4 regions of the Paenibacillus sp. YIM B09110 genome follow, and region 1 is predicted to be linked to each of the others. Evidence: riboswitches for the same ligand, from Rfam matches in the RefSeq annotation. Region 1 holds a riboswitch; each other region holds the start of a gene.
The links. A riboswitch is a leader RNA that binds a small molecule or an ion and turns the genes downstream of it on or off. The one in region 1 is predicted to bind cyclic di-GMP.
Positions count from the first base shown of each region.

Region 2: linked by a shared signal. The riboswitch ahead of V8F51_RS03085 (methyl-accepting chemotaxis protein) and the one ahead of V8F51_RS26870 (SpaA isopeptide-forming pilin-related protein) in region 1 are both predicted to bind cyclic di-GMP.
Region 3: linked by a shared signal. The riboswitch ahead of V8F51_RS13750 (putative bifunctional diguanylate cyclase/phosphodiesterase) and the one ahead of V8F51_RS26870 (SpaA isopeptide-forming pilin-related protein) in region 1 are both predicted to bind cyclic di-GMP.
Region 4: linked by a shared signal. The riboswitch ahead of V8F51_RS22265 (pyridoxal phosphate-dependent decarboxylase family protein) and the one ahead of V8F51_RS26870 (SpaA isopeptide-forming pilin-related protein) in region 1 are both predicted to bind cyclic di-GMP.

Region 1 is NZ_JBANSP010000028.1:38,916-43,248, forward strand. Features, by position in the region: gene V8F51_RS26870 (SpaA isopeptide-forming pilin-related protein) at 1-2,094, opposite strand, end outside; cyclic di-GMP riboswitch class II at 2,128-2,209, opposite strand; gene V8F51_RS26875 (hypothetical protein) at 2,463-2,933, shown strand; gene V8F51_RS26880 (DEAD/DEAH box helicase) at 3,093-4,333, shown strand, end outside.
Region 2 is NZ_JBANSP010000002.1:185,917-190,249, reverse strand. Features, by position in the region: gene V8F51_RS03090 (HSP90 family protein) at 1-1,281, opposite strand, end outside; gene V8F51_RS03085 (methyl-accepting chemotaxis protein) at 1,487-3,283, opposite strand; cyclic di-GMP riboswitch class I at 3,377-3,462, opposite strand; gene V8F51_RS03080 (DUF1836 domain-containing protein) at 3,534-4,304, opposite strand.
Region 3 is NZ_JBANSP010000007.1:328,331-332,663, forward strand. Features, by position in the region: gene V8F51_RS13745 (hypothetical protein) at 1-690, shown strand, start outside; gene V8F51_RS13750 (putative bifunctional diguanylate cyclase/phosphodiesterase) at 752-3,376, opposite strand; cyclic di-GMP riboswitch class I at 3,474-3,560, opposite strand; gene V8F51_RS13755 (FAD-dependent oxidoreductase) at 3,627-4,190, opposite strand.
Region 4 is NZ_JBANSP010000017.1:139,772-144,104, forward strand. Features, by position in the region: gene V8F51_RS22260 (DUF3320 domain-containing protein) at 1-661, shown strand, start outside; cyclic di-GMP riboswitch class I at 1,258-1,344, shown strand; gene V8F51_RS22265 (pyridoxal phosphate-dependent decarboxylase family protein) at 1,439-3,127, shown strand; gene V8F51_RS22270 (methyl-accepting chemotaxis protein) at 3,108-4,333, shown strand, end outside.

The sequences.
Region 1 (4,333 bases):
GGATGAGCCGCTAGTAATGCTCACCGAACCGGAGTCATCGTAGCTTTCACCATTTTGATTCAAGTACCAGTTGAATTCGATTGAACCGCCGCCGTCATTGCCGCGAGTAATCGTCCAGAGTCTTTCACCTGTGTAACCTTGCTCGCCTGCATAACAACCGTTAACGGACAGGTTTAGCGAGATAGGCTCCGGTGTAGGAGGAGGATCGCAATCGTCCTCATCTGCTTCTGCAGCTGTTTTCGTTGCAAGTGCCTCGTCGACGCCGTTGTCCCATTTAATCGTGATGGAATCGATGAAGTCAGCGCTGCCGCCTGTGATCGTAGTGGAGCCGTTAGGCGAAACCGAGCCGGAATAAATCGTTCCGTTACCATTAACTTCCCATGAGAAGGAGACTGCTTCAGCGCCTACTACATCAGTAGGATAAGTAATCGTCCATCTGCTCTCGCCATCTTCATTATCCGACTCCAAGCAACCGTTGGCTACAAGGTTAAGGACAATCGGGTCTGGCTCAGGCTCAGGCGTGATGCAATCCTGACTTGCTGTTTCCGATGCGGAATCAGTTTGAAGCGTCTCGACTTCACCGTTATCCCACGTAATAGCGATCGTATCAAGATGGTCTGCAGATCCGCCTGTAAGCGTCAAGCTTCCGCCTGCGGAGATTGGTCCAGCGGACTGGTCTGTTCCGCCGTTAACGGAGTAAGTGAAGCTGATCGGATCTTTGCCGTCGCTGCCGCGAGTAACCGTCCAAGTGCTTGAGCTTGTATTCTGCTCGTTCTCCAAGCAGCCGTTGGCTACGATGTTCAGCACGATCGGGTCTGGCTCTGGCTCAGGCGTGATGCAATCTTGACTTGCTGTTTCGGATGCGGAATCAGATTGAAGCGTCTCGGCTTCACCGTTGCTCCACGTAATAGCGATCGTATCGAGCTGGTCTGCAGAGCCGCCCGTAAGCGTTACGCTGCCATCCGCGGCGATTGGTCCTGCGGATTGGCTTGGACCGCCGTTAATGGAGTAAGAGAAGCTGATCGAACCTTTGCCGTCGTTGCCGCGAGTAACCGTCCAAGTGCTCGCGCTTGTATTCTGTTCGTTCTCCAAGCAGCCGTTGGCTACGATGTTCAGCTCGATTGGGTCAGGCGGCGAGCAGTCTTCGGCCGAGCTTGGCAGGGTGATCGTTTTGTCGTATTGGCCGCTCTCCCACTTGATGGTCAGTGAGCTAGGAGTGCCTGTGACATTAATTGGCTCAGAGCTATTGCCATCAATATCTTTCTCATGCCAGCTTCCATTTGTTTTCCATTTGAACTCGACATCAACATTACTTTCGTTCGTAACGATCCACTTCCGTGCTTTAGTTGGATCATCTGTACAAGCAGCTGCTATCGTGAGGATAGGCGTGTTGTACACTGTAATGTCTTCCGTTTTGTTTTTCTTAACTGCAACCGTTTGGCCGCTGCTAGAGATCGAAGTAGTGAAACCAGCGGGAACAATCTCAACTACTTTATAGGTGCCCTGTTCTAGATTCTTGAACAAAACGTAACCCGAAGAATTGGTTGTACCTGAAGTGATCAGGTTGTTGCCCTTATATACTTCGAATGTAACGCCGCTTTGTGACTTTGATTTTCCGTCTTCATAGTAGTATTTTTTGTAAACCTTGAGGTCCCCGCACTTCGAGTCATGATTACGGCCACCGTCACTAGTGCCTTGCAAGACTCCGCCGGTTATCCTCGGGCTGTCTCCGCCGATGCATTTATTGCCGCCGTCGTCACAATCTTCGTCACGGCCTCCATAAGTGCCTTGAATACCGGATAAGTCGCGGTCGTGTTCGTCGCATGCATTGTCGCCACCGCCGCCGCCGCCGCCTCCTCCTCCGCGGGTAGTGAACACCATTGAGGATTCAATAGAAGGAGACTCTTCCGTTGCAGGCTCTTCAGAAGGGGCAACAGTTGACTCTGTATTCTCGGAGGCTGGTGCAGGTGTTGTCTGTGCAGATTCTTGACTTGTCTCATCCGTGCCTTGCGCCATAACGATCGAGCTTAAGAACATGGACAAGACAAGCATGATGGACATGATGACCGCAAACTGTTTTTTGAACAACTTCATTGTTCACTCTCCTCTTAGATTTGGATAATCTAGTTCTAAGAGGGCCGGTTACACTACTAGCTCCGTATAATCCAAGTGTCCAGGTGCAGATTATACATCATCGCTTCCCTAAAAAGCACGAATGTAAAGAGGTTCCCCCTCCTTCCTTCACTCTATCTGCTTTTCAATACTACTTATGCTCTAGTTCGCACTAAAATGATAACATATATTGGTATTTCTACAAGAGTGTAAATATGTCGAATTATGCTGAAATAAGTCGAAAAGTGTAGAAAGAGGAAAAAGGACTGTATGTTTTTCAACTTGTCCGCTTTTACCGGAACCTGTGGGCGTTGAGCGGCATATAGTGTCGCATAGAGGAGGTGACCGCCGTGCTCAAACTTCTGCTTCTCGTGCTTGGGTGCTATATAGCGGCTGCATTGTCGGTTCATCTGGCTTATTGGATTCGGCAAGGGCGGAAGAGGGCTAGCAGGCATTATGTGCTTATAGCCGATGAGGATCAACATAATATAGAATGGTATATGCGTTCGCTGTTGACTTTCTCGCGTCAGACGGGAAAGGAAGTGAAGGTGACGGTTGTTGATTATGGCGCGACGCCGGAAACGCTTGCGATTGTCGATCGGATGGCCCGCAAGGGGCATATAGTGACCGTTCATGAATACCCGGAACAGATGAGGCGAAGCCGTACAGTCGATGATGCAGGCGAAGCCGCATCCAGTAGAGAAAGCGATGCCAATCAGTTGATGTGGCTGCTGCAGTCTGAAGGTGTTCTGAAGGATGCGAATCAGGCGGTGCTCATTGACCTGCAAAATCCTTCCGATTTGTCCAAAATGCCTTTTTAGTATATACTTCAAGCTATAACGGTTATGAAAGTGAAGCACACTTTGCAGCGCTCTATGCGCTCAAGGTGTGCTTTTTTTTGCGTTCGCTTGGTTGTTAAACATTAGACATTAGTGATGATGACGCACTAAGAAATACAATATGCGGGGAGTGGGGAAAAGATGCGGGCTTATGTGTATGTTGTCGGCAGAAATGAAATATGGAGAGCATATTGTACGATTGCGCCTGAAGTTGATCGGCTTTATTGGCTCGAGCCCTCGCTCGGGATGCGAATGGGGAGGGGAGGGCCTCCGGCAGATGAGGGCTGGGTATGGCAGGATCCGCTGCCGCTCGGAGATGCTTGCCGAGCGGCAGCGCTTTGGAATAGCGAGCAGGAGCAACGAGGGGGAGGGAGCGGCGATCGCGAGGGTGTCGTCGGCCGGCTTGCCGCGTGTACGGCGGCAGCGTGCGGTGAGGCTGCGGGCGCGCGGCGGAGCAAGCGCGGCGGCGCGGAGCGCTGGGAGCGAGCTGCGTCAGCGGGCAAGCTTATGGATGGCGGGGCAGCGAGCGTTAGCGGGGCTGCGCTGGAGGGGGTAGCCGCCGCCGCGAGGCAGGCGGGGGCGCTCTTGCAAGGGCGCGCGCTGCTGCGGGGCGAAGCGCTGGCGCTGCTTGAGGGCGCGGCCGTGCCCGGCGCGGACGGCGGCTGGAGCGATGTGCTCCAGCTGGCTGGGCTGCTCGGGCTCGTGCGCCTGCACGGGGCGGTTGCCGCAGAAGCCGGCAACCGGCGAGGCCTGCTGCGCCGCAGCAGGCGCGAGCTCCGCTGCCTGCGCTGCGGCAGCGGCGAATCACAGATGCGCCGCACAGACTGCGCATCCTGCGGAAGAGCATGCGCTTATTGCTCAAGCTGCATTCAGATGGGGCGCAGCCGGGAATGCGAGCTGCTTATTGAAGGGCTGCCGTCTGCCATCGCTCATCTAAATGCAGGCCGCCTCCCGCCGATGGAGGTGAGGCTGTCCAAGTGGGGCCTAAGTCCCGCCCAAGCTTCGGCAACGGCTAAGGCGCTTCAATTCGCAGAGTCATCGAATAAAGGTAAGATGCCAGTCCGATCCGCACCGGCTGCAATAAGCAACTTTCTGCTTTGGGCGGTTACCGGAGCGGGTAAGACAGAGATGATTTTCCCGCTGATTGAATCTATCTTGCTGCGCGGCGGCAAGGCTCTACTCGCAACGCCGAGGCGCGATGTCGTTATTGAGCTTGATCCGCGTATTCGCAGAGCGTTTCCGTCTGCCTCGGTCGTCACCTTGTACGGAGGCAGCGATCAAAAGTGGGAGCGCGGCGACATTACGCTGGCGACAACACATCAGCTGTTTCGCTTCAGGCAGAGCTTCGACCTTGTTATCTTGGACGAGCTCGATGCTTTTCC
Region 2 (4,333 bases), on a different contig from region 1:
CTGAATCGCCTCGTCATACTCCTCTAGCTTGCGCACAAGCTCAAAGTCATGCACGTAGCCTCCGTTGATGACCATAACATTCTGTGCTTTCGCCACGCGTACCACTTGGCGGAACTCATCCAATGTTGACGAAACAACGATATTGGAGCTGTGCTGCAAAATATCTCCCATGCGCATCATCCCGTAAGGCGTCTCGAACGAGAGGTGGCGAATGAACAGCTGGTACAGCTCATCATCCTCCACGGCCAACGCCTTCAACGAAACGTAATGAATCTTCACGATTTTCTCGAACAAATCGGGATCAGTCAGAGCCAGCATCATCAGATGGCGCTTCAGACATTGTCCCAGCTCGTCTCGAACGGTATAGAACAGCTCGTTCTCAATAAATGACTCCCGAGATGCGGTAGGCTTCAGTCCCCCAACATTCACGATGCAGGTGACGAAAAAAGCCCATTCCGGCAATAGTTGGCTCATCTGATCGGAGAGCAGCATCCGTTTCACATATACTTTATGCTTCTTCTCTGCTTGCAGACTCACAGCATAGGGCAAAATATAGGCAGTACCTTCCGCTTCGCCAATAAGCGACTTGATCGGAATAGCCTCTAGAAACCGATGACCGAGCTGAGCCTCGCCATATTCCAGCGCATGCTGAGCGTCCAATTGCCAAGGCGGCAGCGCACCGTTAATATTTCGCTCGAAACGATCCTCGGACAAACTGATCGGCACCGGCAGAAACTCGCCGTAATGAGACAGAAGCTGCTCTAATTTATACCATTCATAATATTCCTCATAGTCTTCCTTGCACGTCAAATAAATCGTTGTGCCGATCGGCGCTTCGCGCTTCAGCTTGCGGATCGTATACGTGCCGTCTTGTCGGCCGCGCCATTCCAGCGTATCGCCTTCCAGCGCAGAACGTGTAATAAGCACGATCTCAGCGCTTACAACGAAGCAGGACAGCATGCCGACTCCGAACTGGCCGATATAGTCGTCATCCCCATCGAGCTCCTCGCGCTTAGACGTGCTTCCGATCTGCGAGAGGAAGCGGTGAATTTCGGGCTCCGTCAAGCCGATGCCGTTGTCATGAATCGCGATTGTTTTCGAAGCGTATAGCTCAAACAAAATTTTCGGTTCGAATTGATGCCCAAGCTTCCTGCGAGCTGTGATAGCGTCGACGCCATTTTGCAGCAGCTCTCTTACGAACACGCCCGGATTCGAATATAGATGCTTGGAGAGCAGTTCAATCATGCCCTGTAAATTTACTTGAAAGTTCATTTCGCTCATCGTATCACCTGTCTCCAATATGTAAGTTAAACCCAGCCCAAAGGCAATTCCGCTCCTATATAAAGTATACGTTCATCATTCGCTGTTTTTGAACGTTATCCTTCTTTATCGACATATTGATCGATGTCCGACACTCATTGCTGCCATAAATAAAAAGAGTGCAGAGCGGTTATCGCTCTGCACTCCCTGACCTGACTGATCTGTCCTATATTTTGAATACCGAAGCGCGCTCCTTAAGCGCCTCCGATGATTCCGTCAACCGTTTCGACAGCTCTCCCAGCTCGTCGGAAATGCCGTTCTGCGTGTCGGACAGGCCGCTTATTCCTTCCATCTGACCGTTCACTTCCGTCGATTTCTCAAGCAGCTTATCGACAGCCGTAACGATATGCGTCATACCTTGCGTAATCTCACTGATAGCGGTCGAAATTTCACTCATCTGATCAGATAACACGCCGCTCTGCGATTCAATCGCCTGGAACGTCTCGCTAGCCGTTTCCGACGTCTCGCGGGTAGACTTAATAACATCCGAGAATTGGCTTATCGTACGACCGCTGGCTGCGACATCCGCTTGAATAAGCGCCAGTTCCTTCGTAATTTGCTTCGATATCGCGTCGGTTTGACCGGACATCTTGCGAATTTCATCAGCAACGACCGCGAAGCCGCGGCCGTGCTCGCCGGCGCGTGCCGATTCGATTGATGCGTTAAGCGACAATAGGTTCGTCTGTGTATTAATATCCTGAATGCCTGCAAGAAACTTCGCAACATTGCCGTAGCGTTCGTTCATCGATTCGAAGGCGGCCGTCAGTTTATCGAACTGCTGCGCCGTCTCATTCACTTTCAATACAACGCCCGCCATCTGCTCGGAGCCGTTAAGGGATGCTTGCTTCATTTTTAGCATATCGCCATTTATGTATTCGCTGGACGCGGCGATCTCTTCCGAACTTGCCGAGATTTGCTCGGTTACCGCCGATATCGAAGATGCGTCGTCATACTGGGCCTGCAGCGAAGTCTTGCCAAATTCGATCTGGCCTTTGACTTGCTCGGAAGCATCGCGGTTGCTGCTTATCTTCTCCGTCATCTGATTCGATACGCCAAGCACTGTACCGCTCACGTCAATCGTCGCTTTGATCGTCTCTCGCAGGTTACTGCCCATGTCGGCGAGCGATGCGTCGATATCTCCGAATTCATCGGCGCGCTGCAGCTTCGGAAGCTCCGTGAATTGATTGTTCCTGTATGCTTCGATCCGTTTCATAATGCCGGACAAGCCCGTCTTAATCGAACGCGTAATGCCGAAGATCATAACAGCAGGAAGCACGGCCAATAGGATGATATTCACTAGAATGATGATATTCGCGCTATCTACGCTTTTGTTAAGCGACTTCTGCGTGTCCTGAGTATCCTCGGACAATTTTTTCTCCATTGCTTCTTTGGAGAAATCAATAATGATCGTATAGACACTGATCAAATCCGACACGCGCAACGATTTCTCTTCGGCCGTTAAAGCATTGACATCAATAGAAGTCGTACTCAAATTCGTATAGGCGAGATCAAGCACTTTAATCTGATTCACATATTTCTGGGCATTCTCTTCAGCTGGATATCTAATATCCATAGCTTCGAACTGCTTATTCAACTGCTCTAGGCTCGAAGGGATCGTTGCCAGCTCCGTCTTGATCGCAACTGCGCTTTCTTCCTCGGTACCGTTCTCGATCGCATCGATCATTCGGAGCATCGTCTTCAGCAGCTTGCCCGACACCGCTTGGTAGTTGCGCTCAGCTTCGGACAGCTTCTCGGACTCATTTACCGCATTTGCTACCGACAAGTTCTGGGTGTAGATGAATGCCCCGGCACCTACGTTAAATAGCGTAATAATGGCCGAGATGATAAACAACCTCGTCGTAATCTTCTTCCCGTTCAACTTTTTCAAGCGTACTTGCTTTGCTGTTTGCACGGCTTTGCCAAGCCATGCTTTTCCTGTTGTTGCCCACGATGCTGTCTTCATGCTGGTTCTCTCGCTCCCTCTGTCTGTCCGAAAAATAGCAAAAAAGCTATCCAGGCCCCAGTCGGCGGATAGCTAAATAAGCTTATCTAACCTGCTGGCGGTCTGGCAGCCATAGCGTCTTGCCCCTTAGGCCCATAACTTTGCGTCCCTGCCTTTCGGCAAGTTTGCCTTTTTCAGTTTGTCTGTTTTTTACATCAGCTTACAGTATAGGACAGATTTCCTCTCATGTACATCCCTTTTTCCTATTTTTTCATGGAGAATTCAGGAACAGGGTCGCATTGCAGTACCTTCTCGCGAGAGTATGAAAATAGGACGTTTGAATCGATATGACAGCTACCAGCAAAATATTGCGTATCGCTTCCCGCTGCTTGTCCGTCAATCCCGACAGCCTGTCCGCAAACCGATTGGCTGCACCTCGTATGACTTCCTCCGTAAGCAGGTCCTGATGAGGCTGCCCGTTTAGATGGCCCGTAATATCGAGCAATTGATCGTTATTCGCGTCGAGCTCTTCGAACATCTTCGTATAAGTGGCATACAGCTCGATAGGGCCGACAAGATCGTGGGACTCGTCCTCCGGCTTGCCGAGCACGATTTCAAACAGCTTGCGAATCGACTCGAAGTCGAGATTCGACTTCAGATCATCGATAATGAACAACAGCGCAGCTTGATTAAGGGAATATTTCTTGCCAGCCTTTGGACAGTCAAAATACGACTTAAAGTCTCTTTTGACCCAATTTTGCATAGAAGTAATGGAAAGGTTCGAATATTCAATTAGCTGACCCAGCGCTGATATTTCCTGCAGCGAGAAGCCTTTCACCTCACTGCCCTTAATTAACTTCTCTATTATAGGCGGCAGAAGCGTGGCGAGAAAGGCAGGCAATGTCGTCCCCTTCTCCAGTTCGTACTGATGCGACTTCGCCCAAGCGCTCTGCAGCACTTGAATCGGCTTCTGACTGCTGCTGCCGTGTAAGGAGAGCAACAGCTCCGCCATCTCTTTTCGAGTAAGCGTAAAGGACTCCATATTCTTTCCTCCTCGCATTCACGACTTCG
Region 3 (4,333 bases), on a different contig from region 1:
GCGTTGAAGACGCAGCTTAAGACGAGCACGCTCAGCGAAATCGCAGTGGCGCAGGGCAAAACTCGCGAAGAGCTGAAAGCGAAGCTAATCGAATGGCTGGAGGCGGAGCGTGCGAGCGCCCCAGACGCATCTGCGGACACCGATAAGCAGAAGGAAGGACAAGCAGAGAAGACGAAACCAACCGCTGCCGAGCAGGCGGAGAAGCTGCTTGATTCCAAAGGCGGCGGACAGGGGCTGGGCAAGCATGACGGTCGCGGCGGCAAGGGCTTTGGAGGCGGAGGGCTTGAAGCGGTAGCTGCAGCGTTGGGTCTAGGAGCGGACGAGCTTAAGGAGGCTCTAGATGGCGGAAAAACGATTGCGGCACTTGCTGCTGAGAAAGGCATAGCCGTTCAAAACGTTATTGATGCGCATGTAGCCGAAGTTAAGGCGAAGCTCGCCGAGAAACTTGCGGCGGGAGAGTTGACGCAGGAGCAGTATGACGAGAAGCTTGCAACCTTGGCTGAGCATGCCGAGAAGCTGGTAAACGGCGAGCTTCAAGGGCGCGCTCAAGATGGCGGCAAAGGTCCGCGGGGGGAGCGTCCTAACGGAGCGCGCGGTGCCCAGAAAGGTGACAAGCCAGCAGCGGAGAATGGGGCACAGGCAAGCGAAAGCGAATCGGCATCTCAAGCCGAAACCGGAGCAAGCGCTTAAGACGAACAATGGCAGTACAGGTGGCTACTCCTGTACTGCCATTCGTTGTTTGTGCAGTGCTTTATGCTGCACTGCCGGCCAGCAGAGCTTCGAACTGATGCGCCGGAAGAGGCCTGCTGAACAAGTAACCTTGCAGTTCATCGCACTTCAGCTCTTTGCAAAATTGCGATTCGTCATCGGTTTCCACGCCTTCTGCCACGACCCTCATATCCATACTGTGCACAAGCTCGATAATAGCCCGAACGATCGAGGATTTCTTCTCGTCGGTTGTAATGCCTTGAATGAAAGAGCGGTCCAGCTTCACATCGGAGATCGGCAGCCTTTGCAGCTGATTAAGCGTTGAGTAGCCGGTGCCGAAGTCGTCCATCGAGATTAAGATGCCGAGCTTGCGCAAATACTGGATCGTTTCAATGACTTGCTCCATATTGCGCATGAAGACGCCCTCCGTAATTTCAATGCTGACGTATTCCGGCGATAATTGTGTATCTTCTAACGCGGTTACGATCATTTCGATTAAGTTTCCTTGGAAAAAATGTCTCCCGGAGATGTTAACCGATACGCATATCGGAGGTAAACCCGCATCCTGCCACGCTTTGTTCTGGCGGCAAGCTTCGCGGAACACCCATCGGTCAATTTCTAATATGAAGCCCGCCTGTTCGGCAAGCGGAATGAACTTATCTGGCGGAATAAGGCCCAGTTCTGGATGCTGCCAGCGGATAAGCGCTTCTATGCCGCATAACTTCCCTGTCGAGGCGCTCATTTTCGGCTGATAGTGTAAGGAGAATTGGTTTGTTTGCAGCGCATTATAGAGTCCGTTCTCCAAGTGCATCTTCTCTGTCATGACCGAGGCCAGTTTCGGCTTGTAGAAGCGGTAGCAGCCGTCGCCCTCCTCCTTGGCGCTGTACATGGCGATATCCGCATTGCTAATAACGGTGTCGATATCTTCTCCGTCGAGCGGATATAGGCTAATGCCAATGCTGATTGTCAAGTAAAGCGGCATGCCGTCGATTTCGAAAGGCTTCGAGAATGCTTCGCCGATCTGCTCCGCCATGTTGTGCACCTCCGCAACGTCGGTGTACGAGCCGGCGAAGACGAATTCATCGCCTCCGAGACGAAATACATCGAAGCTCGTTGCAGTCTCTGCGAAGCGGCTGGCAGCCTGCTTCAGGAGTCTATCGCCGGTTGCGTGGCCAAGCGTATCGTTTACTTGCTTGAAGCGATTGATATCGGCGAACATAACAGCAATCTTATGTTCATTGCCAGCGTGTATCGTAATCATGTCTTGAATATGCTTCGTAAAGTGAAGCCGATTCGGCAAGCCTGTCAGCATGTCGTAATAAGCGAGGCGATGAAGTTTCTCCTCCGATTGCCCAAGCATATACGCTTGAGCTTGCAGGCGCTCGCTGTTTTTCTGCGTCTCACCGAACATATGGACGAGATTGACCGCCATTTGCTTGAAGTTGCTAATTAAGGCGTGAATCTCGAAAATATTGCTGGACGGCCATTCGATCAAGTCTTCCTGCTTCAGGCGGCTCGGCAGATTGTTCGTCGCTTCGGCTAATCGCTTCAAGCTTCTGCCTAGCCAGCGGTTAATGAAGAACGCAACAAGCGCAGCGAATAAGGCGAGTGTAATTAAATAAATGAAATGCGTGATGTATTTATTAAAAAGATAGTATTGATAGTTATGTAAAGGAATATCGATATGGATCATGAGGCCCGTATCATGGATGGACGAGGCGTAACGGAACTTTCCTTCATGCCAAGTCGAGATATGGAGCGGATGCTCTTTAAGTACAGGAATAAGCAATTGAAGGTTGTTGCTTAACGCTTTGTTAATCCGGTAGCTTGAGGTGTCATTACGGATGCTGCCGTTCCAAGGGATGACGGTGCCGCTTCCATCTGTAATGGTAATTGTATATAGAGCGGACGAATGCTTGGCAATCAGCGATTGCAGGTATGCAAGCGTGGCCTCAGACTTATTATCTTCATATCGGATCCTGCTCTCCATATACTCTCTTCCGATCATCGAAGCTACGCTGCTGGATAGCTGCTCGGCGTGGCGGCTGGCTTCCTTGAATGAGCCTGTGCTGCTAATGTAAATATTCAATAGAAACGGCAGTATAACGCACACGACCGAGAAATGAAGCATGACGCGGTTGAGGGAACTGGATCTGCGCCAATCGCGAGCGATGCCGGACCACCTTGAGAGCGGCAAATATTGCAGGGCAATATCGGCACACAGCGCGTTCAGCAGTCCGTTTATCGCCACAATCGATGTAACGAGTATCAGATCGGTCCCCATAGCGTTATATTGACCGACATGCGTAAGATACGTTAGCGGGGCGGCGATGAGCAGCCAGAAGGCGGCGTCGCAGACGAACAGGTGACTCGGGTACTTGCGAACGAGCAGACCGACAATGGCAATTTCCAGCAATCCGATGTAATGGAATAGAGATTGTTCCATAAGCTGAGTCCCAATCGTATGCACGACTGCGGCGGCCAGTAATCCGGGCCAGAACCCGAACAAGCGGAGTCCGACTAACAGGAATACGCTTGTAAAGGTGAATGTTATGCCATATAGAAAGGGATAGCCAAGTCTCTCGCTGATTAAAGCGAGCAACGTGCATAGTAGGAAGGACATGGCGATGATCCATCGATTACGCTTCGGTTGCTGTACAGTACTCAATTCGGGCCTCCTGGTAATATGTCAATGGAACGATTATGGTTGGATTTGACAATAAAAAAAGGATGCCAAACGGCACCCTCCTGCAGTCACAAATCATTAGGGTAACCCGGCGATCATGGCGTGATTACGCTGTAGACCCGTAGCTTTGCGTCCTATGCTTTCGCATAGTTTGCCCTTTGCCTATCCGGCTTTTCACCTAATATTCGACAATTTATTCTAAAATCCTTCTTTTTTTGCGTGAATTAGTAAACTATGCTTTCAGTACGTCGTGATCGACATAACGTTCGCCATTCATTTCGCTAATGATGTTGATAGCTGCTTTGGCGCCGTCGCCGGCTGTAATGATCGCATGAACGCTTACGCCTGCTACCGTTCCCGCGGCCCAGATCCCGGGAATGCTCGTTTTGCCGCTTGGATCGACTGCGACAACCGTCTTGATGCGCGGCTCTGTACCTGGCTTCGTCTGAACGCCGATATGCTCCGCAAGGTCAGTTGCGGCTCCAGTAGCGAGCAGGACATGCTTGGCTTCGTAAGTTCCGCCATCGGATTCAATCTTGAGACCGCCTTCGATGACTGTGATGTTCTGAACGGTTTCTTCCTTAATCTCGGTACCGAATTTGAGCGCCTGCTTCTTGCCTGTCTCGATGAGATCAGGACCGCCGATTTCGGACACGCCGTAATGGTTCTCGAACCATGCGCGTTTTGTCATCCCTTTGTTATTTTCGAACATGACTGTTTTTTTGCCTGCCTTGGCGCTAAAGATCGCTGCGCTTGCTCCTGCGGGCCCAGCTCCGATAATTGCAATATCGTACATGCGTCCAACCTCCATATGAATTTATTTCGTTCCTTTTGTTTTCGCCAATATTATATAAATGTTCCGCGGCAAAAATCAATCGGACAATTCTAGTCCGTTCACGATAAGTTCATTATTGATACGTTGCATTTGAATCGCGTCTT
Region 4 (4,333 bases), on a different contig from region 1:
CGATCGTTTTTTGGTAGCCATGCCCGTTATAGGACAGGCGTCGGGCAATCGTGAAGAGGAACAGACATCTGCTCATCGTGGCATAGAGAACGTTACAGTGTATGAAGTTTGTCAATTAAGCAGAATGGGTATTTCGGATACGGAATCGTTTTTCATTGATTCTAATTCAAAGAAAATTGTAGAGCAATTACAGCAAGTCATTAACGAAGAAGGCCCGATTAGCAGGAGCTTGCTTGCAAAACGTGTATTGCAGGCATGGGGAATATCTCGTATGGGTGCCAGACTGGAGCGACGTTTTGATGAGCTACTATATAGAACTAAGGTCACCCACGAAAAAACAGAGATGGACGGCAACGTATTTTATTGGCCTGAGGGCATGAAGCCCACCGAATATCGCTTATTCCGTAACGCGCAGACAGAGATGCAACGGCGTTTAGCCGAAGATTTGCCTGCTGAAGAGGTTGCAAATGCGGTAAAGGCTGTTCTTATGGCACAAATCAGTTTACCCGAAGAAGACTTAATAAGACAAGTTACGAGGTTGCTTGGTTATGCGAGATCGGGAACTGGATTAAACAAGGCGATCAGAAACGGCATCGCCTGCGCGATTGAACGGAATGATGCAGTAGTCCAAAACGAACGATTGGTGTTAAATCAAATTTAGGATCACAGAAACATGGACCTTCGCCTTATTGAAGGTTCATTTTTCATAGGAATATGCATTCGATGACAGTATGTTGTCAATTACTTATGATTTAACAGGCATATAATTGTTTAGGTAGATACTCTTTTTTTGGATCCAATTCCAAAGTTGTCTGTGATTTGAGGTTTCCTTCGAGAGCAGCATCAGCACTAAAATTTGATTGGCAATATAGGAAAGAGGTATTCGGGAAATCGTCTTGATCCAGCGGATGATCAAGCCTGCAATACCACAGGTGCTGTAGAGGTATAGTCATTTTGGATCGAGTGTAGTGTCCTCTGCCAGCTCGTGTTTGTATTCGGTAAAGAAATGCATTTATACAACATGCTGGAGCCGGGTATGAACCCGGCCTAAGCCTGCTTATTTGCTTTTCATAGGAATATTGCACCAAACATAATTGGTCGACAATATCGGACAAAGGAAGATTGTGACAAAATGATGATTTCTTAAAAAAATTAACAAAATCTATACTTCAAATCTATTGATATCTGAAATGTAAAATAGTAGAATGTTCCTATTCGCTGTAAATGTTTACTAATTGTATCGGTGAACTTTCCTAAAATCACATAACGCAAATCCGTCGAAAGACGAGAGACGCAAAGCTATAGGGACTACTTCTCAAAAAGAAATGTCAGCCAGTTGCAAAAGGTTTAGCAGAGGCATGTCTATGGTCGTCCATAGGCATGCCTCTTTGCTTACAACAAAAAAGAGAGAATATCGAAATAGGAGAGAGTGGAGAGAATGAGCGAGCAAGAGATGGATATCCGGACCTTATTTCCAAGCGACGACGGCAACGAGCGACAACGAGACGATCTTATAGCACTATTCAGGCAAATCGCAGAAGGGGTCGATGCTTTAAAGGATCCCGATTCCGTTAATTTAAAAGGAACAAAAGATAGAGGAGCCACATTCTATCAGGATCTAACGAAGAACAGCCGCATTCCTGTTAGCGGCAGCACGCAAAATGAAGTGAACAGCGAGCTGCTCAAGCTGCTGCATGGTCATCCCTACCATACGAAATACTTTTTGACTAATATTTTGCCCATGGCCAGCATTCCAGGCATCATGGGGATGCTCACCGCTTTTATGGTGAATGGCAATAACTTGTGGGACGTATACGGACCTGCTGGAGCGGAGGCCGAAGTCAGAGTCGTTGCCATGATGTCGGCATTGATTGGTTATGATTCTACGGTAAGTGGCGGGTATACGACTTGGGGCGGGCAAGGGGCCATCTTCACGGGACTGCGGCTAGCCATAAATAAATATGACGCCAAAGCTGCGAAGGCAGGCGTACCTGACAATTTGTTTGCCTTCTGCTCGGAAGCGGCGCATTACAGCCTGTTCAAATCGATGGAAGCAACGGGTCTGGGCAGCAATAATCTGATTAAGATCCGTACGCGAGAAGACAGCTCCATGGATGTTCGGGATCTCGAGGAGAAAATGGAGAGCGTTATTCAAAGCGGAGGCGTACCCGTGTACATCGTGGCAACGACAGCGACGACGGATGCGATGGGCATAGATAATGTTGAGGAAGTCTTGGCTGTGTCAGAGCGACTAGCGAAAAAGCATGGCATCCAAAGACCGCATATCCATGCGGATTCGGCGCTCGGCGGATTTTTTGCCTTCTATAACGATTACGACTTTGAAGGAAATCCTCTTCGATTCGATGCTGAAACGCTATTGGCTCTTCAAGCGATAAGGGAGAGAATGAAGCATTTGGGGTTGGCGGATTCGTTGTGCTTTGACTTCCAGAAGCTCGGTCAAACACCGTACTCCACGAGCTTATTCCTTGTGAAGCAGGCGTCCGATCTGAAGCTGCTTGATTTGGAGCCGGATGAAACGCCGTATGTTGGACATCGGGGATATGGCGATTATCATACGAGCTATACGCTGGAATGCTCCAGAATGGGCAGCTCGATCAGTATTTTAAGCGCGCTAACGGCTTTTGGCATAGAAGGTTATCAGAAGCTGCTCGCCCAATTCGTCGAGGTCAATATCGCGTTCAGGAAGGCGTTGGCCGCTGAAGTACCCGAAGCGGTCATCGTTAATCCGCTAAATCCGGGCATTATCACGTTGTTCCGTTTGTATGCGGATCGCAAAAACGGCTATCACGCGGAATACGAGGGACTTCGCAGCTATGCGGAGATTGAACGAGAAAATAAGCTGAACGAGCTATTGTTCGAAATACTGGGCAGAGACCGCGGGAAAATGTTTTTCGGAGATACGAAGAAGCATCTCTACGTGCCAACCGCGGACCGGGCCGGCGAAATTGCGTTGTATGCGGCTAAGTTATTCGTCATCTCGCCGTACACGCAAACTTCCGATGTCGGTGCAATCGTTCACTATTTGAAACAAAAAATCGCTGAAACGTATGCCGCTTATGACCGGCTATCCAAGAAGGAGAACAACCATGAAGAAATCTATTCTTAAATTGAATTGGTTCAGAGAACATCTTGCTGTCAAAATCTCGGTCAGCATCCTGCTGCTGCAGGTCGTGACATGCGTAGCCTTTGCTCTGTCCGGCTATATGACGCAGAGCAACCTCTCCGAGAAGCTTCTGGAGCAATTCGATAAGCGGCTCGCGACGGATATTCAAATCGCGGCAGACGCGTTCACGGACATTCCGGGACATGACGTTCAATTGACCGGCATGGACGATCCGAATTACCCGATAATCAAATCGGAGCTCGAAAGGCTCCAAACGTTGCATAGTTGGGAGAACGTTTATATTTTATCCAATACCAAGGACGAGGAACGGATTCTGATTCTGTCGGGCGTGCCCGACGACTTCGGTACCCCTTTCCAGTTCCCGGATGAAACGAAGGAAGCGATCTCTTCCAATAAAACGATGTTCAGCGCCATTTATGACGATGAATACGGTACGCATAAATCGATCTTCATGCCGCTGACCGATCAATCCGGCATCGTATACGGCGTCTTGGGCATCGATCTCGATGCTTCCGTTGTACCGCAGACAGCCTCAAGCTCGAACTGGAGAACTGTTTTGATCTCCGTCATCGTCTTCGTTGTCGGCAGCGTGATCGCCGTCTTCATTAGCCGAATCATTACGAATCCGCTTCGCAAACTGATGATTGCAGCCGAGAAAGTCGCGGCCGGCGATATGAGAAGCCAGTTCTCGATCGACAGCAAGGATGAGATCGGCAAGCTGGGTGCCGCTTTCGGTATCATGATTACGAGCTTAAAAACATTGATCGAGCAGGTCATCTCCTCGTCCGCGCTTATCGGGGATACGAGCAAGCATCTGAAGCAATCCGTGAATGAATCGACGAATAGCGCGCAGCAGGTGGCCGAATCGACAAGCAGAATGACAGAAGGCATTACGGAGATCGTGCAGAGCGTATCCGAGAGCCATTCGAGCATTCATAACATTGATACCGACATCAAAGAAGTATCGGCAGGCATGAAGGAAATTCAAGAAATCGCAACCGAGGTCCATTCGCAATCGGAGCAGGGGCAAGAGCTTGTCGATCGTACTCTCCAACAAATGGAGACGATCAAGCAGGCGATGCAGCAGTCACAGCAAGCGGCAGCGGCGCTGGAGACTCGTTCCAACGAAATCGGAGAGATTATCGGCATAATAACCGAAATATCAACGCAGACGAATCTGCTTGCGCT